4 regions of the Blastococcus jejuensis genome follow, and region 1 is predicted to be linked to each of the others. Evidence: riboswitches for the same ligand, from Rfam matches in the RefSeq annotation. Region 1 holds a riboswitch; each other region holds the start of a gene.
The links. Region 1 has a riboswitch for cyclic di-AMP ahead of ABD644_RS06425 (aggregation-promoting factor C-terminal-like domain-containing protein). Riboswitches for the same ligand answer to the same signal wherever they lie in the genome.
Positions count from the first base shown of each region.

Region 2: another riboswitch for cyclic di-AMP. It lies ahead of ABD644_RS10230 (VldE C-terminal domain-containing protein); the one in region 1 lies ahead of ABD644_RS06425 (aggregation-promoting factor C-terminal-like domain-containing protein).
Region 3: another riboswitch for cyclic di-AMP. It lies ahead of ABD644_RS07990 (M23 family metallopeptidase); the one in region 1 lies ahead of ABD644_RS06425 (aggregation-promoting factor C-terminal-like domain-containing protein).
Region 4: another riboswitch for cyclic di-AMP. It lies ahead of ABD644_RS08015 (peptidoglycan DD-metalloendopeptidase family protein); the one in region 1 lies ahead of ABD644_RS06425 (aggregation-promoting factor C-terminal-like domain-containing protein).

Region 1 is NZ_BAAAVV010000002.1:566,470-574,122, reverse strand. Features, by position in the region: gene ABD644_RS06440 (glycoside hydrolase family 3 N-terminal domain-containing protein) at 1-332, shown strand, start outside; gene ABD644_RS06435 (SulP family inorganic anion transporter) at 389-2,074, opposite strand; gene ABD644_RS06430 (ArsR/SmtB family transcription factor) at 2,071-2,445, opposite strand; gene ABD644_RS06425 (aggregation-promoting factor C-terminal-like domain-containing protein) at 2,613-3,377, opposite strand; cyclic di-AMP (ydaO/yuaA leader) riboswitch at 3,464-3,616, opposite strand; gene ABD644_RS06420 (class I SAM-dependent methyltransferase) at 3,743-4,384, opposite strand; gene ABD644_RS06415 (SDR family NAD(P)-dependent oxidoreductase) at 4,389-5,237, opposite strand; gene ABD644_RS06410 (flavin-containing monooxygenase) at 5,237-6,706, opposite strand; gene ABD644_RS06405 (TetR/AcrR family transcriptional regulator) at 6,832-7,485, shown strand; gene ABD644_RS06400 (HNH endonuclease signature motif containing protein) at 7,482-7,653, opposite strand, start outside.
Region 2 is NZ_BAAAVV010000004.1:128,283-135,935, reverse strand. Features, by position in the region: gene metH (methionine synthase) at 1-3,318, shown strand, start outside; cyclic di-AMP (ydaO/yuaA leader) riboswitch at 3,431-3,574, shown strand; gene ABD644_RS10230 (VldE C-terminal domain-containing protein) at 3,617-4,507, shown strand; gene ABD644_RS10225 (HAD family hydrolase) at 4,615-5,307, shown strand; gene ABD644_RS10220 (amidohydrolase family protein) at 5,293-6,480, opposite strand; gene ABD644_RS10215 (RecB family exonuclease) at 6,578-7,522, opposite strand; gene ABD644_RS10210 (tRNA (adenine-N1)-methyltransferase) at 7,619-7,653, shown strand, end outside.
Region 3 is NZ_BAAAVV010000003.1:183,507-191,159, reverse strand. Features, by position in the region: gene ccsB (c-type cytochrome biogenesis protein CcsB) at 1-179, shown strand, start outside; gene ABD644_RS07995 (multicopper oxidase family protein) at 186-1,727, opposite strand; cyclic di-AMP (ydaO/yuaA leader) riboswitch at 2,127-2,279, shown strand; gene ABD644_RS07990 (M23 family metallopeptidase) at 2,293-3,180, shown strand; gene ABD644_RS07985 (M23 family metallopeptidase) at 3,197-3,838, opposite strand; gene resB (cytochrome c biogenesis protein ResB) at 4,002-5,612, opposite strand; gene ABD644_RS07975 (peptidoglycan DD-metalloendopeptidase family protein) at 5,911-7,119, opposite strand; gene ABD644_RS07970 (hypothetical protein) at 7,501-7,653, opposite strand, start outside.
Region 4 is NZ_BAAAVV010000003.1:193,696-201,348, forward strand. Features, by position in the region: gene ABD644_RS08010 (hypothetical protein) at 162-596, shown strand; gene ABD644_RS08015 (peptidoglycan DD-metalloendopeptidase family protein) at 711-1,895, opposite strand; cyclic di-AMP (ydaO/yuaA leader) riboswitch at 2,021-2,175, opposite strand; gene ABD644_RS08020 (hypothetical protein) at 2,571-2,915, opposite strand; gene arcC (carbamate kinase) at 3,212-4,153, opposite strand; gene argF (ornithine carbamoyltransferase) at 4,155-5,198, opposite strand; gene ABD644_RS08035 (arginine deiminase) at 5,162-6,385, opposite strand; gene ABD644_RS08040 (YfcC family protein) at 6,709-7,653, shown strand, end outside.

The sequences.
Region 1 (7,653 bases):
CGATCTACGACCGCATCGACCCGTCGACGCAGGCCATGTTCTCCCCCGTCGTGCTCACCGACGTGCTGCGGGAGCAGCTCGGGTTCGACGGCGTCGTCATCTCCGACGACCTGGGCAACGCCGAGGCCGTGTCGAACGTGGCCGTGGGCGACCGCGCGGTCCGCTTCCTCGCGGCCGGGGGCACGCTCGTCCTCAGCCTGCAGCCGTCGGACCTGGAGCCGATGGTCGAGGCGGTCCTCGCGCGGGCCAACGCCGACCCGGAGTTCGCGGCGGTGGTCGACGACGCCGTCCGGACGGCGCTGCTCGCCAAGGCCCGCGCCGGCCTCCTGTGAGCTTTCTGTACCGAAAGCTCAGCGGGCGCGCTCAGCTTTCGGTACAGAAAGCGGCTTCAGCGGACCGCGGTCGTCGACACGTGGTGCAGTGCGTGGGCGACGGCGGCCGGCAGGTCGGCGAACACGTGCCCGCGGTCGACCAGCGGCTGCAGTGTGCCGACGGCGTCCAGCAGCCGCAGGTGCTCGGGGCTGGCGCCCTTCACCAGCACCGTGATGCCGCGCTCGGCCAGGTCCTCCACCACCTCGCCCAGCGCCCGCGCGCCGCTGGCGTCGAGCAGGGCGACGGCGCTCAGCCGCAGGATGACGACCCGGACGTCGGCGGTCGCGGTGACCTCGGCGAGGAACCGGGACACCGTCGCGAAGAACAGCGGGCCGTCGATCCGGTAGGCCAGCACGTGCCGGGTCAGCAGGTCGTGCTCGACGTCGCCGTCGACCTCCGGACTGCTGACCTCCACCGGCACCGTCCGGGTGGTCGCCGCCATCCGTGCCACGGCGACGACGACGGCCAGCGCCATGCCGACCGCGACGGCGATGACCAGGTCGAGGGCGACGGTGGCGACCGCGGTGAGGGCGAAGACCAGGGCGTCGCCGCGCGTGGAGGTGAGCACGGCGCGCACGGTGTGCCGCTCGACCATGCGCCAGGCGGTGACGAGCAGGACACCGGCCAGGGCCACCAGCGGGATGTGGCCCACCAGGCCCGCGGCGCCGTAGACGACACCGGCCAGCAGCACCGCGTGCGTCAGGGCGGCGACGCGGGTGCGGGCCCCGGCGCGGGCGTTGACGGCCGTGCGCGCGATGGCCCCGGTGGCGGGCATCCCCCCGCAGATCCCCGACGCCAGGTTCGCCAGCCCCTGCCCGAGCAGCTCCCGGTCGGCGTCGCTGCGCGGGGCGTCGGTCATCCCGTCGGCCACCCTGGCCGACAGCAGGCTCTCCAGCGCGGCCAGGAAGGCGACCGCGAGGGCCGGCCCGATCAGCCCGCCGAGCCCGCCGAGGTCGGGCAGGGCCGGGACCGGGAGCCCGGAGGGCAACGACCCGATCGTCGCGACGTCGGCGCCGGTGACCCCGGCGACGACGGTCACGACCGCGACGGCCACGAGGCTGCCGGGCAGCGACCGGTGCAGCCGCGGCAGCCCGGCGGTCAGGACGACGGCGAGCAGGAGCAGCCCGACGACGATCCAGTGCGGGGCCGTCACGAACCGGCCGAGGGCGAGGGCAGCCCCGGCGGCGGCGTTCTCGACCTCCGGCCGGTCCACGCCCAGCGCAGCGGGTACCTGCTGGGCGGCGATGACGACGGCGATGCCGACCGTGAAGCCCTCGATCAGCGGCCACGGGACGTAGCCGAGCAGCCGCCCCGCCCGCAGCAGCGCCGCCGCGATCACGATTCCCCCGGCCAGGACGGCGACCGGGTAGACGACGGCCGGCCCGCGCTCGGCCACCAGCGGGACGAGCACGACGGTCATGGCGCCGGTCGGCCCCGACACCTGCAGCGAGGAGCCGCCGAACACTGCCGCGACCGCGCCGGCGATCACGGCGGTCACCAGCCCGACCGCCGCCCCGACACCGGTGGCGACGCCGAAGGCGAGCGCGAGGGGCAGGGCGACGATGGCGACTGTGACCCCCGCGGCCAGGTCACGCGGCCACGAGCGGCGCAGGCCGGTGTAGTCGGCCCGGCGCGGCAGCAGCCGGCGGAGGGAACCGGCGGCGACCGGCGGGACGGTCACCGGAACCGCGGCCGCGCTCACGCTCGGGCCGATCCGGCCGACGCGACGGCGTCGTCGGCGTCGTCGAGGGCGGCGAGCAGCGCCTGGCCGTCGCGCAGGTTCCGGCTCAGCAGGCGGCGGGCGACCCCGAGCAGCTCGGCGGTCTGCTGGTCGCGCAGCGCGCAGATCACGTTGCTGCGCACCCGGCGGCTGTCGACGATCCCGGCGCGGCGGAGCACCGAGACCTGCTGGGAGAGGTGCGAGAGCTCGAGGCCGGTCGCCTCGGCCAGCTCGCCGACCGTGTGCTCGCGCTCGGCCAGCAGCTCGAGCACGCGGACCCGGGCCGGATGGGCGAGCGCCTTGAACAGATCGGCCTTGGCCTCCGCGATGGGCCGGCCGGGGGTGAAGGGCACACTCCGACTCTAATGGCTTGATGAACCCGTCAACTCGTCAATCCGCTGTGACTCCGCTCGCAGACGCGACGACCCCGCTCGCAGACGCGACGACCCCGCTCGCAGACGCGACGACCCCCCCGGTCCGCGGACCGGGGGCGTCGTCGTGCGTGGTTCTGGGGGGCGGCTCAGTACCAGTTGTTGGCCTGCGAGTGCCCCCAGGCACTGCAGGGCGAGCCGTACCGCTGCTCGATGTAGATCAGCCCGGCGTCGATCTGCCGGTAGCCGTCGGAGGTTTTGGCGATCCCCGTGCCGGCCCAGGTGGAGTCGAGGAACTGCGGGATCCCGTACGCGGTGCTCGTCGGGTTCTGCGCGTTCGGGTTCCAGCCGCTCTCCTTGCCCCACAGGCTCTCCAGGCAGGAGAACTGGTTGGCGTCGCCACCGAGCTGCGCGAGCGCGTAGTCCTGGAAGGAGCCGGCCGGAGCGGTCGCGGCCGGCGCGGCCTCCGCCGCCGCGGCCTCCTCGGCCGCGGCCCGGGCGGCTTCCTCGGCGGCCACGCGCGCGGCCTCCTCGGCGGCGGCCTGCTCGGCCGCGAGCCGCTGCTGCTCGGCCAGGTCGGCGGCGGCCTGGGCCTGCGCGGCCGCGGTCTGCTCGGCACTGCGCTCGGCCCGGCTGGCCGCGAGCTGCCCGAGCGAGTGGGCGGCGTCCTCGCCGATGACGGCCGAGCCGGCGTCGGTGCCGCCCCCGCCCTGGATGCCGAGCTGCTCGGCGATGCTGACCGACTCCAGCTGCGCGCCGTCGGCCTGGGCGGCGGGCTCGCCGGAGGCGAGCACGTTGACCATCAGCGCGCCGGCGGCGGCGACGCTGAGGTAGAGCGCGGGACGACGGGCGGTGTTCGGCGGGCGACGGTGCGCTCCGGTACCGCGCTCACTGCGGGCATGCGGACGGATCATGGTGCGGAGGTTCATGGGGTGGGACGACTCCGAGGGCGTCAGGGCGCGACAGGACGGCATGCCAGGCAGGCAGTGCCCCTGCGACGCGTTCTTCCGTGTAGCCGCCTACCGAGTTAGCTGACGGGTTCGGGCGGGAAGCAGCCCTACCGGCCCCGAGCTGACGCTCGCGGGCTGGATTCACCCCAGTACTGCGGTGGGTCCCCGGCTCGCCTTCCCCGGAGGGTCGGCGACTCAGCGGCGTCCAGCGCGGATCTCCCCGGGTGGGGACACGACGACCGGCCGGACCGCCCCAACGTAACCGCCGTTACCGCACCGTGACAATCGAAACGTCGAATTCCCGGCGTGACGAGGATCGCGTCGGTGCGTCAGGGCAGCCGCCACACCGTCGTCCGGCGCACGAGCGGGCCTTCGGTGTCGGGGACGTCGTACGTGGCCGCGGCGACCAGCCCCTCGCGCGGGACGTAGGGCCGCCCCGGGTCCCCGAGGAGGACCACGGCCCCGCCGAGCCAGGCGCGCCCCAGGAACGGCAGCACGCGCTCGGTCATCGCCCGGTCGTAGCAGACGTCACCGGCCAGGATGACGTCCACGTCCGGCGGTTCCGCGTCGAGGACGTCGCCCACGACGGCGATCGGGGCGACCCCGTTGGCCTCTGCGTTCACCGCGACCGCGGTGGCGCTGTAGGGGTCGGGATCGCTGGCGAGCACCGCGCGGGCGCCGGCCAGCGCCGCGGCCACGGCGACGAGGCCGCTGCCCGCCCCGAGGTCGAGCACGCTGCGCCCGGCCACCACCTCGGGGTGGTCGAGGACGTAGCGGGCCAGCGCCTGGCCGCCGGGCCAGGCGGCGGCCCAGAAGGGGGGTTCCTCGGCCGGCCCCACCTGCTCGCTCTCCATCGCCTCCCACAGCGCGACGACGTCGGCGGCGACGTGCAGCCGGACCTCCGGCACGAGAGCGGACCGCTCGAGCCGGGTGTACCGGCGGACGAAGTCGGCGGGAACGTGGCTCGACACCTGCTCAGTCTCGCGCGGGAGGGCCGACCTGCCGGCCGGCACGTCGCGCGATCAGCCGCCAGTAGGAGCCGGGCAGCAGCCGGACCAGCACGTCGGGGACCTTGGCGCTCCATCCGATCAGCAGCCGCGGGCGGCGCCGCTCGATCGCCGCCACGATCTGGGCCGCCGCCTTCTCCGGGGGCATCGTCAGCAGCTTGGCGAACTGCGCGCGCCCCTGCTCGTACTCCTCGGCCGACACCCCCGAGCCGACGCGGACGGTCTCGGCGATCCGCGTCTTGATGCCGCCGGGGTGGACGACGGTGACGCCGACGCCGTTCTCGGCGAGCTCGTGCCGCAGCGCCTCGCTGAATCCCCGGACGGCGAACTTGCTCGCCGCGTACGCCGCCTGCCCGGGCGGGGCGAAGATCCCGAAGATGCTCGACACGTTCACCAGGTGCGACCCGGGACGGGCCTTCAGCGCCGGCAGGAACGCGCGGGTCAGCGTGACGACGGCGCGGAAGTTGATCGACATCAGCCAGTCGAACTCGTCGGCGGTCACCTGGTCGAACCGGCCGCCGAGCGCCACGCCCGCGTTGTTGACCAGCAGGGTCACGTCGGGGTGCGCCGCAGCGAGGTCGGCCGCCACCCGGACCGTGGCGTCGTCGTCGGCCAGGTCGACGACGGTGGTGGCGACGGCGAGCGACGGGTGCGCCGCCCGGATCCGGCCGGCAACGGCGGCCAGCCGCTCGGCGTCCCGGTCGAGCAGCACCAGGTCGCTGCCGCGCGTCGCCAGCTGCTCGGCCAGCGCCTCGCCGATGCCGCTGGCCGCGCCGGTGACCACGGCCGTGCCGCCCCCGAAGCGGTAGGGGCCCATCAGGCGGCCCGCCGGGCCGGCGCCGCCGCGCGCTGGAAGGTCATGCCCTCGTCGTCGAGCGGGCCACGGCGCATGAGGGCGACGTCGCGCAGGTAGTTCTGGTGCAGCTTCCAGGGCTTGCGCGAGCCCTGCTTGGGCAGGGCGCCGAGGCTGCGCTGCACGTACCCGGACGCGAGGTCGAGGAAGGGCTCGTCGCCACCCTCGGGCGGGGCCACCGGCGTGGCCGAGACGTAGCCGTGCTCGTCGAGGTGTCGCAGCAGGCGGCAGACGTAGCGGTTGACCAGGTCGGCCTTGAGCGTCCAGGAGGCGTTCGTGTAGCCGATCACCATCGCCAGGTTCGGGACCCCGGACAGCATCATGCCCTTGTAGGAGACCCGCCCGGAGACGTCGACCGGCTTGCCGTCGACGGTCAGCGACATCCCGCCCATCGGGAGCAGGTTGAGCCCGGTCGCGGTGATGACGACGTCGGCGTCGAGGTGCGCTCCGGACTCCAGCTCGATGCCCTTCTCGGTGAACGTCGCGATCCGGTCGGTCGCGATGGACGCCGTCCCCCGGCGGAGAGCGCGGAACAGGTCGCCGTCGGGCACCAGGCACAGCCGCTGGTCCCAGGGGTCGTAGGGCGGGTTGAAGTGCGTGTCGACGTCGATGTTCGGCAGCTGCTTCTGGGTGAGGCGGCGGATGACCTTCCGGGCGGCCGTGGGCCACCGCCGGCTGAACTGGAAGAACGCGGTCGAGAGCAGCACGTTCTTCCACCGCACGATGGGATAGGCAAGGCGCGCGGGGAGCCGGCTGCGCAGGGCCTGCGCCAGCGGGTCGCGGCCGGGCAGCGACAGGATGTAGCTCGGCGTGCGCTGCAGCATGGTGACGTGCTCGGCTCGGTCGGCGAGGGTGGGCACCAGCGTCACCGCGGTCGCGCCGCTGCCGATGACGACGACCTTCTTGCCGGTGACGTCGAGGTCCTCCGGCCAGTGCTGCGGGTGCACGAACTGCCCGGCGAAGCGCTCCTCGCCCGGGAAGCTCGGCCGGAAGCCCTCGTCGTAGCGGTAGTAGCCGGAGCACAGGGACAGCCACGAGCAGGTGAACCGCACCGTCTCACCGGTGTCGGAGCGGGCGGCGGTGACCGTCCAGCGGGCCTCGTCGCTGGACCACTCGGCCGACTGCACCCGGTGGTGGAACCGGATCCTGTCGGTCACCCCGTACTCGGCCGCGGTCTCCTCGATGTAGCGGCGGATCGCCGGGCCGTCGGCGATCGCCTTGCTGTCCTTCCAGGGCCGGAAGGCGTAGCCGAGGGTGAACATGTCGGAGTCCGATCGGACGCCGGGGTAGCGGAAGAGGTCCCAGGTGCCGCCGACCGCGCCGCGCGACTCGAGGATCGCGTAGCTCTTGTCGGGGCACTCCTCCTGCAGGTGGCAGGCGGCGCCGATGCCGGACAACCCGGCGCCGACGATCAGCACGTCGACATGCTCCACGGTGCACTCCAAGAAGTAGCGGGGGCTGCGGAAGCGTCCCCCGGCGACGGTATCGACGTCCTGTCGAACGAGTCAACGTGGTGTTGAGAGACGGGCACGACGACGGTAATCTCGGTCACGTGCCGATGCCCGCCGGCCGGTCCCCAGCTGCCGCTCGTGGGCGCCGAGCCGCCCGTCCCTCCGGTGACGACCGCGAGCTCGCGATCCTCGCCACCGCCGAGCGGCTGCTCGCGGCCCGGCCGCTGTCCGCGGTGTCGGTGGACGACCTGGCGCGCGGTGCGGGCATCTCGCGGCCGACCTTCTACTTCTACTTCGCGTCCAAGGACGCTGTCCTGCTGACGCTGCTGGACCGCGTGGTCGCCGAGGCCGACGCCGCCACCCGCGCGGCGTTCGACTCCCCGGCGGGCGATGCCCGCGAGGGGTGGCGGCGGGCGATCACCGCGTACTACGAGACGTTCCGCGCCCACCGGGGCCTGACGCTGGCCTGGGCCGAGGCCCGGTCGACGAACGCCGAGGTGCGGGAGCTGTGGGCGCGCGTCTTCGACGGCTGGGTGGACCGGTGCGCGGCCGCCATCGAGAGCGAGCGTGCCCGGGGCGCCGCCCGTGCCGGCGTGCCCGCCCGGGACCTCGCCGTCGCGCTGAACTCCATGAACGAGCGGGTGCTGTACGCGACCTTCAGCGGCGACGGACCCGCGGTCGCGGAGTCCGACGTCGTGACCGTCCTCCTCGACGTCTGGCTCGGTGCCATCTACGGGAGCTCCGCTCCGAGCGGCAGCTAGAACGGCGGTGGGTCGTCGTCGGGTTGGTCCGGTGGTGGTTCGGGTGGGGGTCTGCGCAGGCCCGGTGGCCGGGTGGTGCGGGTGATGCCCGTCGGGGTGGTGACGTGCAGGGTGCCGTCGGGCTCCATGACGAAGTGCCAGCCGGGGGCGAAGGTCTTGAGCCGGTGG
Region 2 (7,653 bases), on a different contig from region 1:
ACCTTCGACGAGCTCGTCACGGCCTACCTGGAGCAGGCCCACGGACTGGTCGACGGCGGTGCCGACGTCCTGCTGATCGAGACCGTCTTCGACACGCTCAACGCCAAGGCGGCGATCTTCGCGCTGGAGACGCTGTTCGAGGAGCGCGGGCGCCGCTGGCCGGTGATGATCTCCGGCACCATCACCGACGCCTCCGGGCGCACCCTCTCCGGCCAGGTCACCGAGGCCTTCTGGCACTCCGTCCGGCATGCCCGGCCGTTGCTCGTCGGGCTCAACTGCGCGCTGGGCGCCGCGGAGATGCGCCCCTACATCGCCGAGATCTCCCGGATCGCCGACACGTTCGTCTCCTGCTACCCGAACGCCGGGCTGCCCAACGCGTTCGGCGAGTACGACGAGACGCCGGCCGAGACCGCGGCGGTCCTCGAGGAGTTCGCCGGCGCCGGCTTCGTCAACCTGGTCGGCGGCTGCTGCGGCACCACGCCCGCGCACATCGCAGCGATCGCCGCGGCCGTCGAGGGCCGGGCGCCGCGGAGGCCGTCGGTCCTCGCCCCCGCACTGCGGCTGTCGGGCCTCGAGCCGCTGACGGTCACCGACGACAGCCTGTTCGTCAACGTCGGCGAGCGCACGAACATCACCGGGTCGGCCCGCTTCCGCAACCTGATCAAGGCCGGCGACTACCCGGCCGCCCTCACCGTCGCCCGGCAGCAGGTCGAGGCCGGCGCTCAGGTCATCGACATCAACATGGACGAGGGGATGATCGACGGCGTCGAGGCGATGGACCGCTTCACGAAGCTCGTCGCCGCCGAGCCCGACATCTGCCGCGTCCCCACGATGATCGACTCCTCCAAGTGGGAGGTCATCGAGGCCGGCCTCAAGTGCGTCCAGGGCAAGGCGATCGTCAACTCGATCTCCCTCAAGGAGGGCGAGGAGAAGTTCGTCCGCGAGGCGCGGCTGTGCCGCAAGTACGGCGCCGCGGTCGTCGTCATGGCCTTCGACGAGGACGGCCAGGCCGACAACCTGGAACGCCGCACCCAGATCTGCCGGCGGGCCTACGACATCCTCACCACCGACGTCGGGTTCCCGGCCGAGGACATCATCTTCGACCCGAACGTCTTCGCCGTCGCCACGGGCATCGAGGAGCACGCCAACTACGGGCTGGACTTCATCGAGGCCACCCGCTGGATCAAGCAGAACCTGCCGGGCGCGCTCGTCTCGGGCGGTGTCTCGAACGTCTCCTTCTCGTTCCGCGGCAACAACCCGGTGCGCGAGGCCATCCACGCGGTGTTCCTCTTCCACGCCATCGCGGCCGGCATGGACATGGGCATCGTCAACGCGGGGGCGCTCGAGGTCTACGACGAGGTCCCGGACCTGCTGCGCGACCGCATCGAGGACGTGATCCTCAACCGCCGTCCCGACAGCACCGAGCGGCTCCTCGAGATCGCCGCTGACTTCGCCGGCGACGGCTCGGTGAAGGAGATCGCCTCCGAGGAGTGGCGGTCGCTGCCGGTGGGGGAGCGGATCACCCACGCGCTGGTGAAGGGCATCGACGAGTTCGCCGAGAGCGACACCGAGGAGTTGCGCGCCGAGATCAGCGCCCGCGGCGGCCGGCCCATCGAGGTCATCGAGGGCCCGCTGATGGCCGGCATGAACGTCGTCGGCGACCTGTTCGGCGCCGGGAAGATGTTCCTGCCGCAGGTGGTGAAGTCCGCCCGCGTCATGAAGAAGGCCGTCGCCTACCTGATCCCGTTCATCGAGGCGGAGAAGCGCCCCGGCGACGCCGAGCGCGCCATCGGCAAGGTCGTCATGGCCACCGTCAAGGGCGACGTCCACGACATCGGGAAGAACATCGTCGGCGTCGTCCTGCAGTGCAACAACTACGAGGTCGTCGACCTCGGCGTGATGGTGCCCGCCCAGCGCATCCTGGACGCCGCCAAGGAGGAGGGCGCCGACATCATCGGGCTCTCCGGCCTCATCACGCCGTCCCTGGACGAGATGGTGAACCTCGCGTCGGAGATGGAACGCCAGGGCTTCGACATCCCGCTGCTCATCGGCGGGGCCACCACCTCGCGGGCGCACACCGCGGTGAAGGTCGCGCAGAAGTACCACGGCCCGGTGATCTGGGTGAAGGACGCCTCCCGGTCGGTGCCGGTGGTCGCGGCCCTGCTGTCCGACGAGCAACGCCCGAAGCTGCTGGCCGAGACCGACGCCGAGTACGAGACGCTGCGGGAGCGGCACGCCGCCCGCCAGGACACGCGCACGATGCTCCCGCTCGCCGCCGCGCGCGCCGCCGCACCGGAGATCGAGTGGAGCAGCTACCACCCGCCCCGGCCGAGGATGCTGCTGCAGCAGGCGATGGACGTGTGCGCGGGGCCCTCGTGCGACCACCTGCACCACGTGGCGACGCAGTTCGTCCGCAGCTTCCCCGACTACCCGCTGGAGGAGCTGCGGCACTACATCGACTGGCAGCCGTTCTTCACCACCTGGGAGATGCGCGGCCGGTTCCCCGACATCCTGCACAACCCGGCGTCCGGTGAGGCCGCCCGCCGGCTGTACGAGGACGCGCAGCAGATGCTCGACCAGATCATCGCGGGCCGGTGGCTGCGGGCCAGCGGTGTGTTCGGCCTGTTCCCGGCCAACCAGGTGCCCGGCGACGACATCGAGGTCTACACCGACGAGTCCCGCCGCACCGTGCTCACGACCCTGCACCAGCTGCGGCAGCAGACCGAGGGCCGCGACGGCTCGGCCCGCAAGTCCCTCGCCGACTTCGTCGCGCCCAAGGAGACCGGCCTCCGCGACTACGTGGGCGCCTTCGCCGTCACGGCGGGCCTGGGTGCGGGGGAGCGGGTCGCCGCGTTCAGGAAGGCCAACGACGACTACAGCGCGATCCTGCTCGAGTCGCTGGCCGACCGGCTGGCCGAGGCGTTCGCCGAACGCCTGCACGAGCGCGTGCGCAAGGAGTTCTGGGCCTACGCGCCCGACGAGCACCTCGACAACGACGCGCTGATCGCCGAGAAGTACCACGGCATCCGGCCCGCACCGGGCTACCCCGCCTGCCCCGAGCACACCGAGAAGCGGACCATCTGGGAGCTGCTCGACGTCGAGGCCCGCACCGGGATCGAGCTCACCGAGAGCATGGCCATGTGGCCGGGCGCGGCGGTCAGCGGGTTGTACTTCTCGCACCCCCAGGCGCGCTACTTCGTGCTGGGGCGGCTCGGGCGCGACCAGGTCGAGGACTACGCCCGCCGCAAGGGCTGGACGGTCGACGAGGCCGAGAGGTGGCTCTCGCCCAACCTCGGCTACCGCACCGAGGACGAGTGACCTCGTCCACATCTGGCAGAGGATCACAGTTCGGTAACGCGGATTCGTAGTACGTTGGCCTGCGTCCGCCGGGCCCCGCTCCTCGATCGAGGACCTCGGCCGGACACCGCCGAACTGCGCGCGGCCGAGCGTCGCGAGCAGACCGGGGACCCATGGTTCCTCTGGGGTGAATCCTGCGCGCGCGTGCGCGTGCCAGGTAGGGCAACTTCCGGCCCGAACCCGTCAGCTAACTCGGTAGGCGGCTAGGGAAGAACGGAGAGCCGCCCCTGTGGCGTCCCTGAACCTGCGCTTGCGCTCCATGACCACCCGCTCCATCTCCACCCGATCCACGGCCACCGAGGGCCGGCCCGCCGACGAGCATTCCGACGGCGCACCGCTCGACCTCATCGCCCGACCCGACGGTCGCCGGCACGGCGCCCCGCACTCCCGGGTGGCCTACGCCCTGGGGATCTCGGCTGTGTGCACGCTGGCCTTCGTCGACCTGGTGGCGGCGGGCCCGGCGGCGACCGCCACGGCCAGCTCCCAGTCGCCGTCCGTCGCCGTCGCCGACGCGCTGGGCATCGACGGCACCGGCGTCGACCAGCCGTCGACGGCGGACTCCGAGTTCCTCGGACAGCTCGCCGCGAGCCGGGCCGAGCGCGACGCGGACCAGGCGGCGGCGGCCGCGTCCCAGGCCCAGGCCGAGCAGGCAGCGGCGGAGGCGCAGGCCGCGGCGGAGGCCCAGGCGGCAGCCGAAGCCGCCGCGGCCGAGGCAGCAGCGGCCGAGGCAGCCGCGGCCGAGTCCGAGGCAGCGGCAGCGCCCGCGGCCAGTTCCAGCGGGACGGCGGCCACCGCCGTCGCGCGGATCTCCAACAGTGCCGGGCCGGTGCGACCGCAGGCGCAGGCCGCCGCGGACGCGGTGGTCTCGAACGTGCCCGGTGCCGCCGGCATCACCATCGGCGGCACCCGCGCCAGCGCCGCCGACCCCGGCGGTCACCCCTCCGGGCTGGCCCTGGACTACATGTGCAGCCCGTCCCTGGGCGACGCGATCGCCCAGTACCACATCGACCACTGGGACGAGCTGGGCGTGGAGTACATCATCTGGCAGCAGCGGATGCTGAGCTCGCCCGGCGGCTCCTGGCAGCCGATGGAGAACCGCGGCAGCGCGACGGCCAACCACATGGACCACGTGCACGTGAACTACCGCTGACCACCCGTCGTGACCTTGGCCACGCGCCAAGGCCCTGACCAGCGGTTCTCCGGGCCGTGGCCGCGTCGGCCACGGCCCGGGCCATCCTGCGGTGGGACGATGGCCGGGTGGAGGCAGTGCTGTTCGACATGGACGGAACCCTGGTCGAGACCGAGCAGCACTGGGGGACGGCGCTGCACGAGTTCGCCCGGCGCCTCGGCGGCCGGCTCTCCGACGAGGCTCGCGCAGCCACCGTCGGCACGAGCATGCGGACGTCGATGACCCTGCTCCACGACGACCTCGGCCTCGAGGTCACGGACGACCAGTTGCTCGTCGCCGCCCGCTGGGTCGAGGGCCGGGCCGCGGAGCTGCTGGCGGGGGAGATCATCTGGCGCCCGGGGGCGCGGGAGCTGCTCGAGGACGTCCGGTCCGCAGCGCTGCCGACCGCCCTGGTGACGACGACGCCCCGCCCGGTCGCCGAGCTCGTGCTGCGGCGCATCGACGAGGCGTTCCCCGACCTGCCGCCCTTCGACGTGACCGTCTGCGGCGACGAGGTGCCGGCCCGCAAGCCGGATCCGGCGCCGTACCGGCAGGCGATGGGGGAGCTGGGCGTCGATCCGGCTCGCTGTGTGGTCGTCGAGGACTCGCTGGTGGGCGTCACGGCGGGGCTGGCCGCAGGGGCCGCCGTCCTCGGGGTGCCGTCGCTGCAGGCGCTGGAGCCGGCGCCGGGCCTGGTGCTGCGCGACACGCTGGCCGGTGTGGGCGTGGCCGAGCTCGCCGACGTCCTCGCCGCGCGCGACGGCGCGTCACTGCCCGCCTGAGACGACCTCGCGCCCGCGGGAGACCACGAGGCGCACGTCACGCAGCGCCGGGACGTCGGTGACCGCGTCCCCGCCGACCGCCAGCAGGTCGGCGTCCAGGCCCGCGGCCAGGCGGCCCGTGCGGTCCCGCAGCCCGCAGACGACGGCCGCCACGCTGGTGGCGGCGGCGAGCGCGGCCGTCACCGGCAGACCCGCCGTCACCAGCTCGATGACGTGCTCGCACATGATCCCGTGCGGCTTCGCCGGATTGATGCCGGCGTCCGTGCCGCCGACCAGGGTGACGCCGGCCCCGTGCAGGGCCACGAACTGCGGATACCGGTCCTCCCACGCCATGTGGGTGCGCTCGAGCAGCGCCTGGATGTGCGGCGGGGGGACGGCGCCGGGCGCGCGGGCGTTCGTGGGACACACCGCGATGCCGGCGGCGGCGATGCCCTGCGCCATCCCGGCAGGCATGCGGATCCCGTCAGGGGTCATGCAGGTGCAGTGCTCGATGCCGTCGACCCCGGCGGCGAGGCACAGGTCGACCGCGGGCACTCCGTGGGCGTGGCCGGTGACCGGAAGGCCCCCGTGGTGCGCCTCGTCGACGACCAGCCGCAACTCCTCCAGGGTGAACTGGCACGCCATGACGTCGGTGCCCAGCGTCATCATGCCGCCGCTGGTCATGACCTTGACGACGTCGACGCCGTGCTCCACCCGCTCCCGGACGGCCCGGCGGAGGCCATCGGCACCCGACGCCTCCCCACCCATCCCGGCGCAGTGGCCACCCGGTGAGGTGATCGGCGGGCCGGCCGCGACGACGGTCGGGCCGTCTGCTCGGCCGCGGTGGCGGTCCGCGACCGCCCACCGGGCGTCGCCGAGGTCGCGGACCGCGGTGACCCCACCGGCGAGCTGGGCGTCCAGCGACGCCGCGATCACCGAGTCGAGCTCGGCGTCGGTCAGGTCGGGCAGCTGGTCGAGGGCCCGGGGGCCGCTGTCGCCGCACAGGTGCACGTGTGCGTCGATCAGGCCCGGGAGCAGCGTGGCGCCCGGGAGGTCGGTGACGGCGCAGCCCGCCGGAACGGGGAACCGCGCCGACTCCACCCCGGCGATGCGGTCGCCGTCGACGAGCACGAGCGCACCGCCGGGCAACAGCCGTTCGCCGTCGAACGCCCTCGACGCCCGGTACGCGTGCACATCGGCCCCCTGGCGCCGGGTGACGGCCGGCGCCGGCGCCGGCGACGCTAGTGACGACGGACGGCTGCCGACAGCGGGTTCGCCACGCCGTCGCCGTTCAGTCGCGCTCGACGACCGGCAGCGGTGTCTGCCAGCCGGCGGCGGCCGCCGCCTCGGCCGGGAAGGGCGGGGGAGTGCCGCCGAACGACGGGCACAGCGCCTGGTGGTCGCACCAGCCGCACAGCCGCGTCTTGTTCGGCCGGAAGTCTCCCGTGGCGACGGCGCGCTCGATCGCCGACCAGATGGCCAGCAACGTGCGTTCGAAGCGCACCAGCTCCTGCTCCTCGGGGGCGTAGGTCAGCGCGTCGCCGTCGCCGAGGTAGAGCAGCTTGAGCTGGCTGGCGACCACGCCACGGGTGCGCCAGAGGACCAGCGCGTAGAACTTCATCTGGAACAGGGCTTTGCCCTCGAACGCCTCGCGGGGCATCGAGCCGGTCTTGTAGTCGACGACGCGCAGCGCGCCGTTCGCGGCGACGTCGAGCCGGTCGACGTAGCCGCGGAGGAGCAACCCGTCGGGCAGCGTGACCTCGACGAGCTCCTCGCGGCCGTGCGGCTGGATGCGCGTCGGGTCTTCGAGCGTGAAGTACTTCTCGACGAGGGTGCCGGCCGAGGCCAGCCAGGCCTCCACCGACTCCGGCGCGGTCGGGGTGGTCTCGGCGCCGTCGTCCTGAGCCGTGGCGAACAGCTCGGCGATTCCCGGCTCCTCGCGGAGATCGGCCCACGCCGGCTCGAGCAGCTCGAGGGCGCCGGTGACGGTCCGCTCCGCGGGCGGGAGGTCGTAGAGCCGCTCGAGGACGGTGTGGACCAGCGTGCCGCGGACGGCGGCGAGGCTCTTGCGCTCGGGCAGCCGGTCGATCGTGCGGAAGCGGTAGAGCAGCGGGCAGGTCTTGAAGTCGGCCGCGCGGCTCGGGGACAGCGAGGGGCGGCGCGGGGCCTGCGGCTCCGGGGCGGCCGCGTCGTCCTGGACCTCCGCGGTCGGTTCCACCTGCGTCGTCGCTGTCATGGGATCGAGGCTAGGTCGCACCACCGACAGAATCCGAGCGCCCGCGCCGCGCACGTACCGAGGGTCACATCCACCCCGTCCGTAGGCTGGCCGCCCGTGACCGAGGACATGCAGGCGGACGACACCGTGGC
Region 3 (7,653 bases), on a different contig from region 1:
AGGAAACATGGGCGTTCATCGCCTGGGTCATCTACGCCGCTTATCTGCATGCCCGGTCCACCGCGGGATGGCGTGGCCGCCGGGCCGCCTGGATCAACCTTGTCGGCCTGACCGCCATGATCTTCAATCTCCTGTACGTCAACTACGTCGCGACGGGGCTGCACTCCTACGCTGGCTGAGGGTTGTCAGGAGACGTAGGACAACGCCGTCATCATGCCGAGCTCGCCGTGGTAGATGTTGTGACAGTGGACGAGCCACTGCCCGGGGTTGTCTGCCTCCAGGTCCACCGTCACCGTCTGCATCGGCAGCACGTTGATCGTGTCCTTGCGCAGGCCCCGACCGGCTCGGTCGGCAACCGCGAAGGTGTGGCCGTGAACGTGCATGGGGTGGAACATCATCGAGCGGTTGCGCAGGGTGAGCCGGACCCGCTCGCCCGCCCTCATGTCGAGTGGCTCGTGCTCGCCGTACGACGCTCCGTTGATCAGCCACTGCCGGCCGCCGTCGCCCATCTGCAGGGACAGTTCGTGTTCCCGGTCGGGAGCGCGACGGTCCAGGGTCACGTCGTCCGTGGGAGACAGGTCGGCGTAGGACAACATTCGCCTCTCGAGCTCGGTCGGGCGGACGTCCGGAGGCGGGACCGTGCCGGACCCGGTCCGCAGGACCCCCGAGGCGGCCGGGTCTGGCTTGCCTTCGGGGACGGCGACGATCGGGAATGATCCGTCGCCCGCCGTGATGACGACGTCGTAGCGCTCGCCCATCCCGAGGATCAGGGTGTCGACCTCGACGGGTCGGACCGGGAATCCGTCGGCGTGAGTCACGGTCAACCGATGGCCCCCGACGGCGAAGCGGTAGGCGGTGTCGCTGCCGGCGTTGATGAGGCGGAGGCGGATTCGTCGTCCCGGCCGAGACCCGACCGTCACCGGAGCAGAGGGCAATCGTCCGTTCAGCAGGTGCGCGGGATAGGCGACGTCCCCGGTGTCCTCGCCCAACGGCGCCTCGGGATCGGCTTCCATGCCGCCCATCTCCATGCCGCCCATCTCCATGCCGCCCATCTCCATGCCGTTGCGCTTCAACATCGCCAAGACGTCGGTGGGAGAGTCGCCAAGGCCATCGGTCCAATCGTCGAGGACGAGCACGGCCTCCTCGTCGTAGTTCCCGGATTCAGCGGGATCCTCGACGATGAGGGGCGCATACAGTGCCGTGTCGAGCTGGACGCCGACGTGCGGATGGAAGAAATAGGTTCCCGGATGGGGGAGGACGAAGGAGTAGTCGAAGACGCTTCCCGGCTCGACGGCTGCCTGAGTGAGCCCAGGGACTCCGTCCATGTCGTTGCGTAGCGCCACGCCGTGCCAGTGGATGGTCGTCGGATCGGGTAGGCTGTTGCGCACGTGCACGTGCAGTTCATCACCCACGTTGGCCCGGATCTCGGGGCCAGGGACTGTTTCGTCGAAGGCCCAGGTCTGCACGGTCGTTCCACCCAGGTCGAGCGTCGCCGGAGCAACCCGCAATCGGCGTTGAACGGCACGCCCGGTCGACGTGCGTGCGGCCTCTGCTTGGGCGACCGCTGGTGAGCGGGGCCCGATCGGGGAGGGGGTGTCCTCGCCAACGAACTGGAGGCCGGCGAGGCCGCCACCTACCACGAGACCGCCGGCCGCGCCGAGTTGGAGGAAGCGTCGCCGGCTGAGGCGCGGTGATGCCATCGCAGGGCCCGCAGTCGGATCGGACACGTCTGAACTCCTTGGATCGACGGCATGTGTGAAGCCGTTGCTCGCCGCTCGGACTGGCGGTTGCGTACCTCTGTGCCGGTCCCGGCCGGCCGCACTCCTACTATCCTAAATAGTAGACGCTGCGACCGGCGCCCTGCTCGATACCGGCGCACCCATTGCCAGGTCGTGGCCGCGCCCGACCGGTCTTGGCTGCAGCGGCTCTGCCTGTCACCGCTCGGTGTCGCGCGGCCTCGAACCGATCCGTTGTGGTCGGGGTAGCCGGCCGCCTGGCGAGCGGGGCTGACGCCGGGATCCCCGGCACTCAGCGCCGGAGGGTTCACAAGCACAACTGTCAACTAAGTCGAATCGTAGTACTGTCGCTTCTTGTCCGCCGAGCCCCGTTCCTCGACCGAGGACCTCGATCGGACACCGCCGAACCGTCCACGGGAGACACCGTGGCGGACCGGGGACCCATGGATCCTCTGGGGTGAATCCTGCGTGCACCGAGCGCAGGTAGGGCATCTTCCGGCCCGAACCCGTCAGCTAACTCGGTAGGCGGTGAGGAAGGAACGGAGAGCCGCCCCCTGTGGCGACGCTGAATCAAGCTGCTTTCGCGGACGACGACGCCGCGAACATCGGAAACCACAAGCCCCGCGCGACCTCCTGGGCCCGGCGAAATCGAGCGCCGCTTCGCGTCGACCGCCCTCGAGTCGGCGCCCACGCCGGGTCGGTGATGCTGCTGACGGCCACGACCGCCGGGGCGTTCAGCTTGGCCGTCCTCCTGGCGGGGGAGCCGTCGGCTGCGGCAACAGCCAGTACGGGTTCGGTTGCCCGGACGACGAGCGTGGCCGACGCCCTCGGCGTCGATGCCGCCACACCCGCCGAGCAGCGGACTGTTCTCGAGCAGCTAACGGCCAGCCGTGCCCAGCGCGAAGCCGAGCAAGCGGCGGCCGCCGACGCCCAAGCGCGGGCTGAGGAGGCCGCCGCAGCGGCTCGCGCGCAGGCCGAAGCGCAAGCAGCGGCCGAGGCGGCCGCGGCCGCTGAGGCGGCCCGGGCAGCGGCGAGTGGCCCAGCCGATGCCGAGGCGGTGATGCCGATCGACGGCGCCCGACTCACGAGTCCGTTCGGGCCGCGCTGGGGCACGCTGCACGGCGGAGTGGACCTTGCCGCGCCGATGTTGACGCCCGAGTACGCCGCGATGGACGGAATCGTCCTGGAGGCCGGCCCGGCCTCAGGATTCGGGCAGGCGGTCTACATCCAGCACGAGAACGGTGACGTCACCGTGTACGGCCACATGGAGGAGATCCTCGTATCGGCCGGACAGGTCGTCCAGGCCGGCGAGACCATCGCATTGGTCGGGAATCGCGGCCAGTCCACCGGGCCGCATCTGCACTTCGAGGTGCGACTGGGAGGACTCGGGGGGGATCCGGTCGATCCGCTGGCTTACCTGCGTGAACGGGGCGTCGACGTCTGATCCCCGCCGCGCGCCGTCAGAGGGTGATTCCCTGTTCGGCGAGCCAGTCGAGCGGGTCGACCCGCCGACCGTCGAGCCCGCCCGCCCAGACCTCGAAGTGGAGGTGAGGGCCGGTCGAGAACCCCCGTGAGCCCACGCGAGCGATCAGTTGACCGCTTTCGACCTCCTGGCCGGCCTCCACGAGCACCTGCTCCATGTGGCCGTAGACGGTGACGTCGCCGTTGAGATGCTGGATGTAGATGACGTTCCCGTAGCCGCTGGCGGGGCCGGCACGCAGGACGGTGCCTGCGGCCGCCGCGTACTCCGGCGTCATCATCGGTGCGGCGATGTCCACGCCCCAGTGCATCTCGCCCCACCGCATGGCGAAGGCGGTGGTGAGGGTGCCGCCTAAAGGCAGCGTTCGCCGCTGTGCTTCTTCAGCCTCCCGGGCGGCCCGGGTGACGCGGACGTCCTCGAGGCGCGATGCCGCCGCCATCAGTGCGACGTCCCGTCGGGGATCGGTCTCCTCGGCGAAGCTGGCGCCCCCATCAAGACCGAGCCCGTGCGTGGCCGCGAGCACCGACCTGTTTTCCGTGGTCGGCGCGGACTGCGGCCACAGGCTCATCAGTGCGGCGCCGACGACGGCGGCGGTCAGGAGTGCCGGCCCTTTCCCCGCCATGGAGGGCGGTGGCTGCAGACGTCGACCGGTCCGCCCATGACTTCGTTGACCCGGCTTCGATCCCGGGGCGCTGTCCCTGGACACGCACTGTCTCCATCCCGCCTACTATCTGACCTCGTAGACGGTAGCGGTCGCCGTGCTCGTCGCTGGGCAGGCGCGCTGATCACGTCGTGGTGTTCCGCTCCCCGTCCGCAGCGTCGCCGAGGTCGTCGAAGAGCCCGGCCACGAACTGCTGCACGTCGTCCCATCCGCCGCGCGTGAGAACCGCGGCGGAAGCCGTCGATCCCGGCGGCCCCGACTGGCCCGTGCCCATGGATCGTGGCTCGAGACGCACGAAGACTCGTTGCTGCCGGAGGAGCAGGTTCGCGACCAGGCCGACGAGGATGAAGATCGCGCTGATCAGCACGGCGATCTGTGCGGGATCGTGGGACACCTGCAGGGCCGCGAACTCGCGGTAGCCGTCGAAGCGGATGGTCGTCCCGTCATCGAGGGTGGCGCTGTCCCCGACGCGGAGGTTCGCCGATCCGATCCGCTCCAGCGCCCCCAGTTCGATCTGTCGTCGGTCGAGCGAGTACACCGACTGGGGCGCGCCGCTGTTGAGGCCCAGGTACCCGCGGTAGGCGAAGAGCGCCACCTGTGGGTTCAGGGGGCGGGCGTCGACGGAGGTGAGAACCCCGTCGGTCACGACCCCGGTGGGGGCGAAGAATCCTTCGATGGCGAACCCGTCCCCGCTGCCGTCGCCCAGGTCGGGCAGCTTGACGACGCCCTGGCTGCCGAACGTGCGGTTGTCCTCGGGCAGGAACGGCGCCGACAGCTGATCGAATGTGCGCCCGTCCGGCAGCGTGATCGTGAAACTGGGAGTGAACCCGTGCCCGGTGACATACAGGCGGTTGCCGTCGAGCCGGAAGGGGTCGTTCACTCCAATCGTCACTCCCTGGGTCGACGCGCCGGGTCGCTCCTGTACGCCGATGTCCGCGGTGAAAGAGGCCGGGGTGCCGTCGGGTTCATAGGTGGCCCGGAAGTCGTCGAGGTCAAAGCAGAGCGGGCTCAGCGTGTCCTGGTTAACCAACGGCCCAGCGGTGTATTGGTCGTACTGCTGGAAGGAGTTGCAGAATCCGTTTCCCTCGGTGACGAGGACGTTGCCCTCGTAGCCCCACATCTTGCCGGCTGCCAGCGACAGCAGCATGGCGAGCAGTGCGAGATGAAAGACCAGGTTGCCGGTCTCCTTGAGGCGGCCGCGTTCGGCCGCGATCGTCACGCCGTCGGCCGTCTGTTCCTGTCGCACGCGGAACCGCTGGGACTTGAGTCGCCGCGACAGAAGCTCGCCCGCCGCCGGCGGGTCCAGGTCGACGTCTCGCCTGGTGTAGTCAGGCAGTCGGTGCAGGTGGCGCGGCGTCGGCGGCGGGCCCTGTCGCAGCCGCCGGCCGTGCTCCAGGCACCGCGGCAGCAGGCAGCCGACGAGGGACGTGAACAGGAGGAGGTACACCGCGGCAAACCATGGGCTGGCGAACACCTCGAACATGCCGAGCCGGTCCAGGATCGGCGCGAGCGCGGGGTGGTCCCGGAAGTACGTGGCCACCGCACTCGGCGACAGTGAGCGCTGCGGCAGCAGGGATCCGGGCACGGCGGCGATCGCCATCAGGAAGAGCAGGATGATCGCGGTCCGCATGCTGGTGAGCACCCGCCACCAGCGGCGAGCCCGGAGGATGGCGCGCACCCCGGGCCACGGGCGGGCGGGCGGCGGCGGTGCACTGCGGTCCTGTACGTCGGTCATGCCCACCGCCCGACGAACGGCGCGCCCGAGCTGTGTTGCGCCACGTCCGGCGCCCGCTCTGACTCGGCGGCTCTCGAGGGCAGGGCGGCCACGCTGCGCTCCTTTGCTCGGCGACGACGTGCCAGGCGGCCGCGCAGGACTCTCCGCGCCGAACGCGGCAGGTGCGGCTCACGTCGACCGAACTCTACTAGTTGCCATAGTAGTAACACGGTCGCCGCCGCGAATCAGGTAGGCGGGCCCGATGTCCGGCCGCCGCTCCGACGCCGGTGGCGCCCGGACGGTGATACGCGCCCGGGCGTCAGCGGCAGCGGCCGCCCATGTTGACCCCGCGGGCGGCCAGCCAAGGGATCGGGTTCGTCCGCCCCTGGTACATCCCGCGTGTGTGCACCTCGAAATGCAGGTGGGGGCCGGTGCTCTGGCCCCGGTTGCCGACTTCGGCGATCACCTCGCCGGCGGACACACGCTGACCCGCGGTCACGAAGTAGTCGTTGATGTGACCGTAGACGGTCACCGACCCGTCGTCGTGCTGGATGTACACGGCAAGGCCGAACCCGGTCGCCGGGCCGGCGCGAACGACCCGGCCGGCCATGGGGGAGTAGATCGGGGTACCCGTGGGAGCGGCGATGTCGATGCCGTAGTGCATCGTTCCCCATCGCATCTCGTAGCACGTCGTGAAGTAGCCGCTGGTCGGCGCCACGGCGCGTCCGGCCCCCGGCGTCGGGCTCGGGGTCGGAGACGGCCCGTCAGAGTTCTCCGACTCCCGTGCGTGAGCGGCGGCCTCGGCAGCGGCCCGCGCCGCCGCCGCCGCAGCTGCCGCCTCGGCGGCGGCGCGGGCCTCCTCCTGCTGCCGCCATGCCTGATAGGCGTTCCGGGCGCCCTGGAGGTTGAGCAGGTTGATCTGGGCCTCCTGAAGTTGCCGGTCGTAGGTCGCCTTCTGGGTGACTGCCGCTTCGTAGGCTGTCTGCGATGCGGCCATCCTCCTCTCGGCCGCAGCCTGCGCCTGGGCGGCGGCGTCTTCTGCCTCATCGCGGTCGGCAACGGTGGCCCGCGCCGCTGAGTCAGCGTTCGCCTGTCGGACCTGGGCCACCTGCAGGCCTTGGAGGGTGGCGGCCCGCTGCACCCCAAGCAGCTCCAGCGTCGCCGCCTGCTGCAGCATCTCTGCCGGCCCGTCGGCATTCATCAGCGCGGCCACTCCGGTGAGGGTCGCACCGCGCATGTAGCTCTCCCGCCCCAGCGCGGCCACGTTCGAGCGTGCCTGTTCGACCGCTGTGCGAGCGGCCTCGAGCTCGGCTGCCGCGTCGACCGCTGCCTGCTGTGCCCGCTCCAGTTCTGCCTGAGCCACCAATTGCGCATCGGCGGCCGCCTGGGCCTCGAGGGTGACGCGCTGCAACTCGGCTTCGGACGAGGCGACCAGACCGGCGATGCGCCCTACTTCCGCGGCGGCGGCCTCCTGCGCCACCTGCGCGTCGGTTATTTCCGCGTCGCTGGGATTGGCCGGTGCGGCCATCGCATGCTGGGAAGGGAGTGTTACCAGCGCCGCGGTCAGGGCGGCCAGTGCGACCAGACGTCCCGGCGCTGCGGCCCCACGGGGACGGCGACGGACAGCCGTTCGGGGGGAAGCGGGGCGTCCCGGATGCCGGGCTGTCGTCTCGGCGACGGTCGTGTGGGGCACGCGCATCGGTCGGTCGACCGTGGTCTGACGGCCTGCGGCTGCATTCCGCATGTCACGCTCCGAGTCCGGGAGGGTGCGCGCAGAAGAGCGGCCCCAGCCTACTAATGTCCTTAGTAGCTTCGGCTGGGTGGGGCTGTGACTTGAGTGGAAATCGGGATCGGTGAGGTGGGAGTGGCTTGCCGGTCGCGCCCGGCCACCCTCAGAAACCGACGGGCGTCAGCCCCTGGCGTCACTCCGCTCGGACGGCGTCAGGTCGCCGGCCGAAGGGGGTGTCACGACACGGTCGACAGTAGGCCTGTCCGGCGGAGCGCCGTCCACGGCTTGCGCGATCGGCGTGCGTGGCGGGCGACCGCCCGGAACCGCGCAGGC
Region 4 (7,653 bases), on a different contig from region 1:
CCAACCGGTTCGCGAGTGGCACCCGCGAGACCTCGGTACGGGGGCGCACGCATCATCCGGATGCCAGCCGGCGAGTGCGATCCTTTCCAGGAGGCGGCCAGCGGATGGGGGGCACACTGATGCCGGACGGCACTCCGGGTCCCCGCCACCGACGGCTGCCTGTGCGGGTTTCGATCGCCCTTCCGTTCATCCTCCTGGCCCTAGCCGGATTCCTGGCCGCTGTCATCGTCGTGGGGCCGAACGACGAGCGAGCACCGGCCACCCTTCTGACCCGCCCGACAGAATCGACCTTCACCAGCGTCCCCGACGGCGACGTCAGTCACGTCCACGCCGCGCTGCACGGCTTGGGTGAGACATGCGCCGAGGACGCTGTGTCGCGATCCCAGGATGCCGTGGACCGGGACGTGTCCGCGGTCCTGGATTTCGCGCGGCGACACCCGGATGGCCGCTTCCAGATCGACGACGAAAACGGCAGCTCCTTGTCCCTCCTCCTGGTCCTCCAGGACGAGCTGTCCACGTGCGCGCCTAGCCTCCTGCCGCGCGTGCAGGAGTTGATCCCCCCGCAGCTGCGCCGGGCGCCCGGTCCAGCCTCGTGACACGCGGCCAGTTCGCGAGATTCTGAGGAGCGACTGGCGGCTCGGCCCGGCTGCCCGGCACGTGGGACGACTCGCCGACCCTCGCAACTCCGCGGAGCTCGGAGCGTCGTCGGGTCAGCAGCCCCCACCCAGTGACACTCCGCGGGCAGCCAGCCAAGCCATCGGATCCGTCCGATTCCGGTAGAGGCCGCCGGTGTGCACTTCGAAGTGCAGGTGCGGACCGGTCGACTGGCCCCTGTTGCCGACCTCGGCGATCTGCTGACCGGTGGACACCTGCTGGCCGGCGGAGACGAAGTAGTCGTTGATGTGGCCGTAGACGGTGATCGAGCCGTCGTCGTGCTGGATGTAGACAGCCAGACCGAAACCGCTGGCCGGACCGGCTTGCAGCACGCGACCCGCTTGCGGCGTGTAGATCGGCGTCCCGATAGGCGCGGCGATGTCGACGCCGTAGTGCATGGCACCCCAGCGCGCGCCGTAGCAAGAGGTGATGCGACCGGTGGTCGGCGGGACGGCCTGGCCGTTCGCGGCCGCTGCTGCATTCGCGGCGATGGCCGCATCGGTCCGGGCGTTCTCAGCGTTGATCCCCTGCGCCCAGGCCCATTCGGGGTCTGCGACTCCCTGCAGTCGGAGAAGTTCTATTTCGGCCTGCTGCAGCTGCCGGCCGTAGTCTGCCTGCTGCGCGATCGCGTCGTTGTGTGCCTCCTGCGCCCGAACCACGTCCGCTTGGACCGCGGCCTCGGCCTCTGCCGCGCCGCGGGCGGCCTCGTCGCGTTCGGCGACGGAGTCCTGGGCAGCCGCCTCGGCCCGCACCTGTTGTTCCTCGATGACGCGGAACTCGGCGAGCCTCTCGGCGCGGTCATCGCTCAGCAGGTCGAGGGTGACCGCGCGCTGCAGGAACTCTGCGGGCCCGTCGGCATCAAGAAGCGCCGCTGTGGTGCCGAAGGCGTCGGTGCCCATATAACTCTCCCGGCCGAGATCAGCGATCTCGACGCGCGCCTGGTTGACCTCTGCGGTGGCGGCCTGGAGCGCAGCTGCAGCGCTGTCGGCTGAGGCTTGTGCGGTAGCGAGTTCGGCTTGCGCCCGCCGTGCTGCATCGGTGGCCGCCTCAGCCTCGACGGTCAACCGTGCGAGCTCCTCCTCCGCCTGGGCGACGAACCGCTCGATGCGCTCGACTTCGGCGGCCGCCGCGTCACGCGCGGACTGCCCGGCAGCCACGTCGCCGGCCCCCTCAGCGGGCGGATCCGATGGGGCGGCGGCTGCGGGTGAGCCGAGGATGCCGAGCAACATGCTGATGACCACGCACCCCAGGGTGACGAGCGCCGTACTTGACACGCGGCGTGCCTGTAGAGGGCGGGTGCTGGCCCGGCGAGACGCAGAGAGTCCCGGGGTGCGTGGCGCAGGCAGGGTCGCCAAGGCGACGGGCTCCGTTCTCCCTGGCCGCCTACCGGGTTAGCTGACGGGTTCGGGCAGGAGAACGCCCTACCTGCGGTCGACGTGACGCGCAGGATTCACCCCATGGGACATGGGTCCCCGGTCCGCCTCGATCGGTCGACCGAGATCGGCTCGGCGGAGCCCGACCGAGGCCCTCGGGTTCGAGGATCGCGGCTCGATCGGGCTGGCGGTGACAGTACTACGAAGCAGGCTAGTTGGTCACGCTGCGGTAACACTCCCCCATCGCCGCGTGCTGACCGCACAGAGGACGCCTGCTGCTCGACGCCCGCGCATGCACACGCCCCAGCGGGGCCGCGCTCGCCCTTCAGCGGGACGCCGTGGCCCTGTCCTCCTCGGTCAGTGCGGAGAAGGATGCCCCTTTCAGGGGTCGGTGCCACAAGACCGGTACCGGCGGCCAGGGCGCGGGCATGGCCGGACCATCCAGCAGCAGATCATCAGTCAAGGTGGCTGGACCAGTGTCGGGGGCCGGGACGCGCTGGCGTCAACCGGTCTGCATCGCCGGCGTCCAGCCGACAGCCGTCTTCAGCCGGGGTGGTGGGTGGTGTGCTCTGTCGGGGTGGTCGGGCTTGCGGGCTCCGGCGTCTCGGTTGGGGAGTTGCCGCTTATGGCCGGCCCGATGACGAATGCGGACAGGCTGAACATCACGGTGAACAGGGCGACGCCGATGGCCGGCGCCTTCCACGTACCGAAGCGGCGGTACAGGCGGCGTAGTAGAGGCACGGAGAGCAGTAGACCGACGGCGCCGAAGAGAAGGTTCCCTCCGCTGGTCGTGACGAGTGCGGCACCGGCGAAGAGGGTCGCGTGGTGCAGGACGTGCGGCAGCAGACCCATGATGGCCCCGATGGCGGCCGTGACGGCATTCCACACGGCAGCGGTCCGGCCACGGGACGCCGTCTCCTCGTGGGGGTGGCCGGACCCAGGCGCCGTCGTCGGCCGTGCAAGGCGATCGTCTGTCATCCCAACTTCCGGTCGATAGAAGGACTCGGAGCCTGCGGCGACGAAGCCTAGGACAGCATGGCCGCGCGCTGCTGCAGCCTATGGCGGTGCCCTTGCCAGGGTCCGATCGTGACGATCTGCTCGGCGTACGCGAGCTCGGAGAGCGCACTCCGGGACCGTCTCGGTTCGGCCGCTGTCTCTCACTACCCGTCTGTGAGCTCCGGTCATCAGCCGCTCGTCAGTGGGACCCCGGGATAGTGCCCCGAGGGGGTCACGACTGTGCCGGCCTCACCGCGAAGGATTGCGGCCACGTCCTCAAGCCGGCCGATGGCGCCGACGTCACCTGTCAATTCCACGAACCGACAGATCGCGTCAACTTTCGGCCCCATCGACCCAGCCGGGAAGTTCATCCGTCGCAGCGCCGCGGGCGTGGCACGCCGAATGGCCTCGGCGTGTGCGGTGCCGAAGTTCCGCTGCACACCGGGGACGTCGGTGAGTATCAGCAGCGCGTCCGCCTCCAGCGCCTCCGCAAGCACCGACGAGGTCATGTCCTTGTCGACGACCGCCTCGACACCCTCCAGCAGGCCCTGTTCGTTGCGGATCACCGGCACACCGCCTCCGCCCGCGCAGACTACGACCGCTCCGCTGTTCAGCAGCAGTCGGATCAGCCGGGTCTCGACCACGCGCTCCGGTGTGGGCGAACCGACGACACGCCGGAAGTGCTGTCCGTCGGCCCGCACGGTCCAGCCTCGTTCTTCCGCGAGGCGCCGCGCGGTCTCCTCGTCGTACACCTCGCCGACGAACTTCGTCGGGTTCCCGAACGCCGGATCGTCGGCGCGCACCAGGGTCTGGTTGATGATCGCCGCCACCTGACGTCCGGGCAGCGCGTTCTGCATCGACTGCAGCAGCCAGTAGCCGATCATGCCTTGGGTCTGGGCGCCCAGGACGTCGAACGGGTACGGCGTCGTCAGGTGAGGGTCCGAGGCCGACTGCAGCGCCAGCACGCCGACCTGCGGGCCGTTGCCGTGCGTGACCACCAGCTCGTGCTCCGCGGCCAACGGCGCCAGAGCGGCCACCGCCAGGTGAACGTTGGCCTCCTGGACCTCCGCGTCGGGTTTCTGCCCCCGCTGCAGCAGGGCGTTCCCGCCCAGCGCCACCACGATGCGCACGTCAGCCTCCCAGCGTGGCCACCATGACCGCTTTGATCGTGTGCATCCTGTTCTCCGCCTGATCGAACACCACCGAGTGGTGGGACTCGAAGATGTCGTGGGTGACCTCGAGCCCATCCATCCCGGTCTGCTGGTAGATCTGTTCGCCGATCGTGGTGTTCCGGTCGTGGAAGGCCGGCAGGCAGTGCATGAACTTCACGTTCGGGTTGCCGGTCAGCTCCACCATGTGCCGATTCACCTGATACGGCTTGAGCTGGGCGATGCGCTCGGTCCAGACCTCCATGGGCTCCCCCATCGACACCCACACGTCGGTGTAGAGGAAATCCACACTCCGCACGCCATCGGCCACCTCCTCGGTGTGGGTGATTCGCGCGCCGGTGCGGTCGGCGATCTCACGGGCTTGGTCGATGGTGGCTTCGTCGTTCCAGAGCGCCCGGGGTGCGACGATCCGGACGTCCATGCCGCTCAGCGCGCCCGCAATGAGCAGAGAATTGCCGACGTTGTTGCGGGCGTCACCGCAGTAGGCGAACGAGATCTTCTGCACGTCCTTGGTGCTGTGCTCCCGCATGGTGAGGATGTCGCACAGGGTCTGAGTGGGGTGCCATTCGTCCGTCAGCCCGTTCCACACGGGGACCCCCGCGTCCCTGGCAAGGATCTCCACGTTCTCCTGGGCGAAGCCGCGGTACTCGATCCCGTCGTACATTCGCCCCAGCACACGCGCGGTGTCGGCGATGGACTCCTTGTGTCCCAATTGGGAGCCGGTGGGGTCAAGGTATGTGACCCGCGCACCCTGGTCGTAGGCCGCCACCTCGAAAGCACACCGGGTCCGGGTGGAGGTCTTCTCGAAGATCAGGGCTATGTTCTTGCCGGCCAGGCGCGGCGCCTCCGCGCCCGCGTACTTTGCTGCCTTGAGCGTCGCGGCCAGGTCGAGCAGGAAGTGCCACTCCTGGGGAGTGAAGTCCAACTCCTTCACGAAGCTACGGTTTCGCAGGTTGTACGACATGGCGTTCAGATGCCCTCCCGCTCGATCGGGCAGGTCATGCACCGCGGACCTCCACGGCCCCGGCCGAGTTCGTCACCCTCGATGGTGATCACCTCGATGCCGTTCCTGCGCAGGTGGGTATTGGTGGTGACATTGCGCTCGTAAGCGACTACCACCCCCGGGCGGACCGCGAGCACGTTGCTTCCGTCATCCCACTGTTCGCGCTCGGCTTCGCGGAGGTCCTGGGTAGGCGTGAGCACGTTGATGTCGCCCAGGCCAAGCGCCCGGGCCATCGCCTTGTGCATGTCTTCCGGCGGGTGCGCGGTGACCTTGAGCTCCTTCTCCGTGTCGCCGGGTTCGATGGTGTACGAGGGGAGCATCCCCATCCCGACGTACTTGGTGAACGTGTCCTCGCTGAGCATCGTCATCACGGTGTCGAGATGCATGAAGGCCCGTGACTGCGGCATCGCCAGCGCGACGATCCGCTGTGCCGCTCCCTCGGCGAACAGTTTCGACGCCAGCCGCTCCACCCCCTGTGGGGTCGTGCGCTCACTCATCCCGATGAGCACCACGCCGCGACCCAGGACATGGATGTCGCCACCCTCGGCGGTGGCCATCCCGTTGGGGCGGCCCTCACTCCAGACGTGGAAATCCTCGCCCTCGAAGACCGGGTGCCACCGGTAGATCGCCTCGTAGTGCACCGTCTCGCGGGCCCGAGCTCGCTTGCGCATCGCGTTGATCGCCACGCCGTTGTAGATCCACGCGGTGGTGTCGCGGGCGAAGAGATGGTTGGGCAGCGGCGGCAGGAGCAGGTCGTCCATGTCGAGCACCGCGATCACCACGGATCGCGGCTCGTCGATCCGTTCGAGCAGTTCACGTTTGGTGATCCCACCGATGAGGAACTCGGTCAATTCGTCGCTCGGCATGGTGTCGAACAAGTTGCGCACGGCGTCGATCGCCATAGGGCCATAGATGCGCTCGTCGAGGATGCCGTCGAGGACGAACTTTCGGGCCTCAGGGATCTCCACCACCTCGTGGAGCAGGCGGTCGAGGTAGTGCACCGTCACCCCCTGTTCGCGGAGTGTCTCGGCGAAGCCGTCGTGCTCCTTCTTGGCTTCCTTGACCCAGAGCACCTCGTCGAACAGGTAGTCATCCTTGTTGGACGGGGTCAGCCTCTTCAGCTCCAGACCCGGCCGGTGCAGGATCGCCCGCTTGAGCCGGCCCACCTCGGAGTCAACGTGCAGCGGCATGGCTCTCCCTCTTCATGGGTTCGGGTGACGTCCCCAAACCTGCCGGTCCAGGACGCCGGGGTGCGCCTGCCAACGCCCCTGAATGCCAGGCCGAAAGGCCCCACGCGCGCCAACCAAAGTCTCCACCGTTGCAGCCGTACCGGCCCCCTAGGCTGCCCTCACTGGCGCAGCTGGCATCGCGCGGCACCAATCCCGGACGGCGCGGAAAGGGTTGGCCGCACCGACAACTGCTGAAATCCGGGCGAATGCTCGGTGACCAACTGAACGGATGCGGTTGGGTGCCGCGGACGACAATCTCCGGGACGACGATAGGGGCACCGAGCATGGCCGCGTCGAAGACGACAAGCGATATCAGATCCAGCGACAGCCGAGCCAGCGAACGGCGGCGCAAGTTCTCATTTCCGAGTGCGCTCACCGTGCTCTTCTTCGTGACCATCGTCGTCTGGTTGCTGGCGTTCGCCATTCCCACCGGCGCCTACCAAGTGGGCGACGACGGCCGGCCGATCCCGGGCAGCTACGAGTCGGTCGACACCGACCTGTCGTTCTGGGATCGGGTGATGCAGCTGTTCATGGCTCCGGTCAACGGGCTGTACGGCATCAAGAGCGCGGAGACCGGCGTCATCGGGCCGTACGAGGCCGGCGAGCTCTTCGGTGCGGCCGGCGTCTTCTTCTTCGTGCTCGCCATCGGGATCTTCATCACCATGGCCATGCGCACCGGCGCGATCGACAACGGCGTCGCGCACGTCGCCCAGCGATTCGGCAAGCGCGGAGCGTTGGTCATCGCGATCCTGATGGTGCTGTTCTCGATCGGCGGCACCACCGAGGGGATGGCCGAGGAGACGCTCGGTTTCTACGCTCTGGTAATCCCGCTGATGCTCAGCCTCGGCTACGACCGGATGACCGCCGCGGCCACCATCCTGATCGGCGCCGGAATCGGCGTGCTGGCGTCAACAGTGAATCCCTTCGCCACCGGCGTAGCCTCCGACGCCGCGGCGGTCTCCATAGGCGACGGCATCGGCTTCCGATTCCTGATGTATGTCGTGCTGGTACCGGTCGGCGTCCTGTTCGTGATCCGCTACGCGCGGAAGGTCAAAGCCGACCCGGCTTCGTCGAGGAGCGGCCGGGCGGAGGGCGACGAGGAGATCGCCCGGGCCGGGATAGGCGAGATCCAACCGCTGACCGGGAAGCACAAGGCGGTGTTGGCGATCGTGGCCATCACGTTCGCTTTCATGATCTTCTCGCTCGTCCCCTGGGCGCAGGTCATCGGC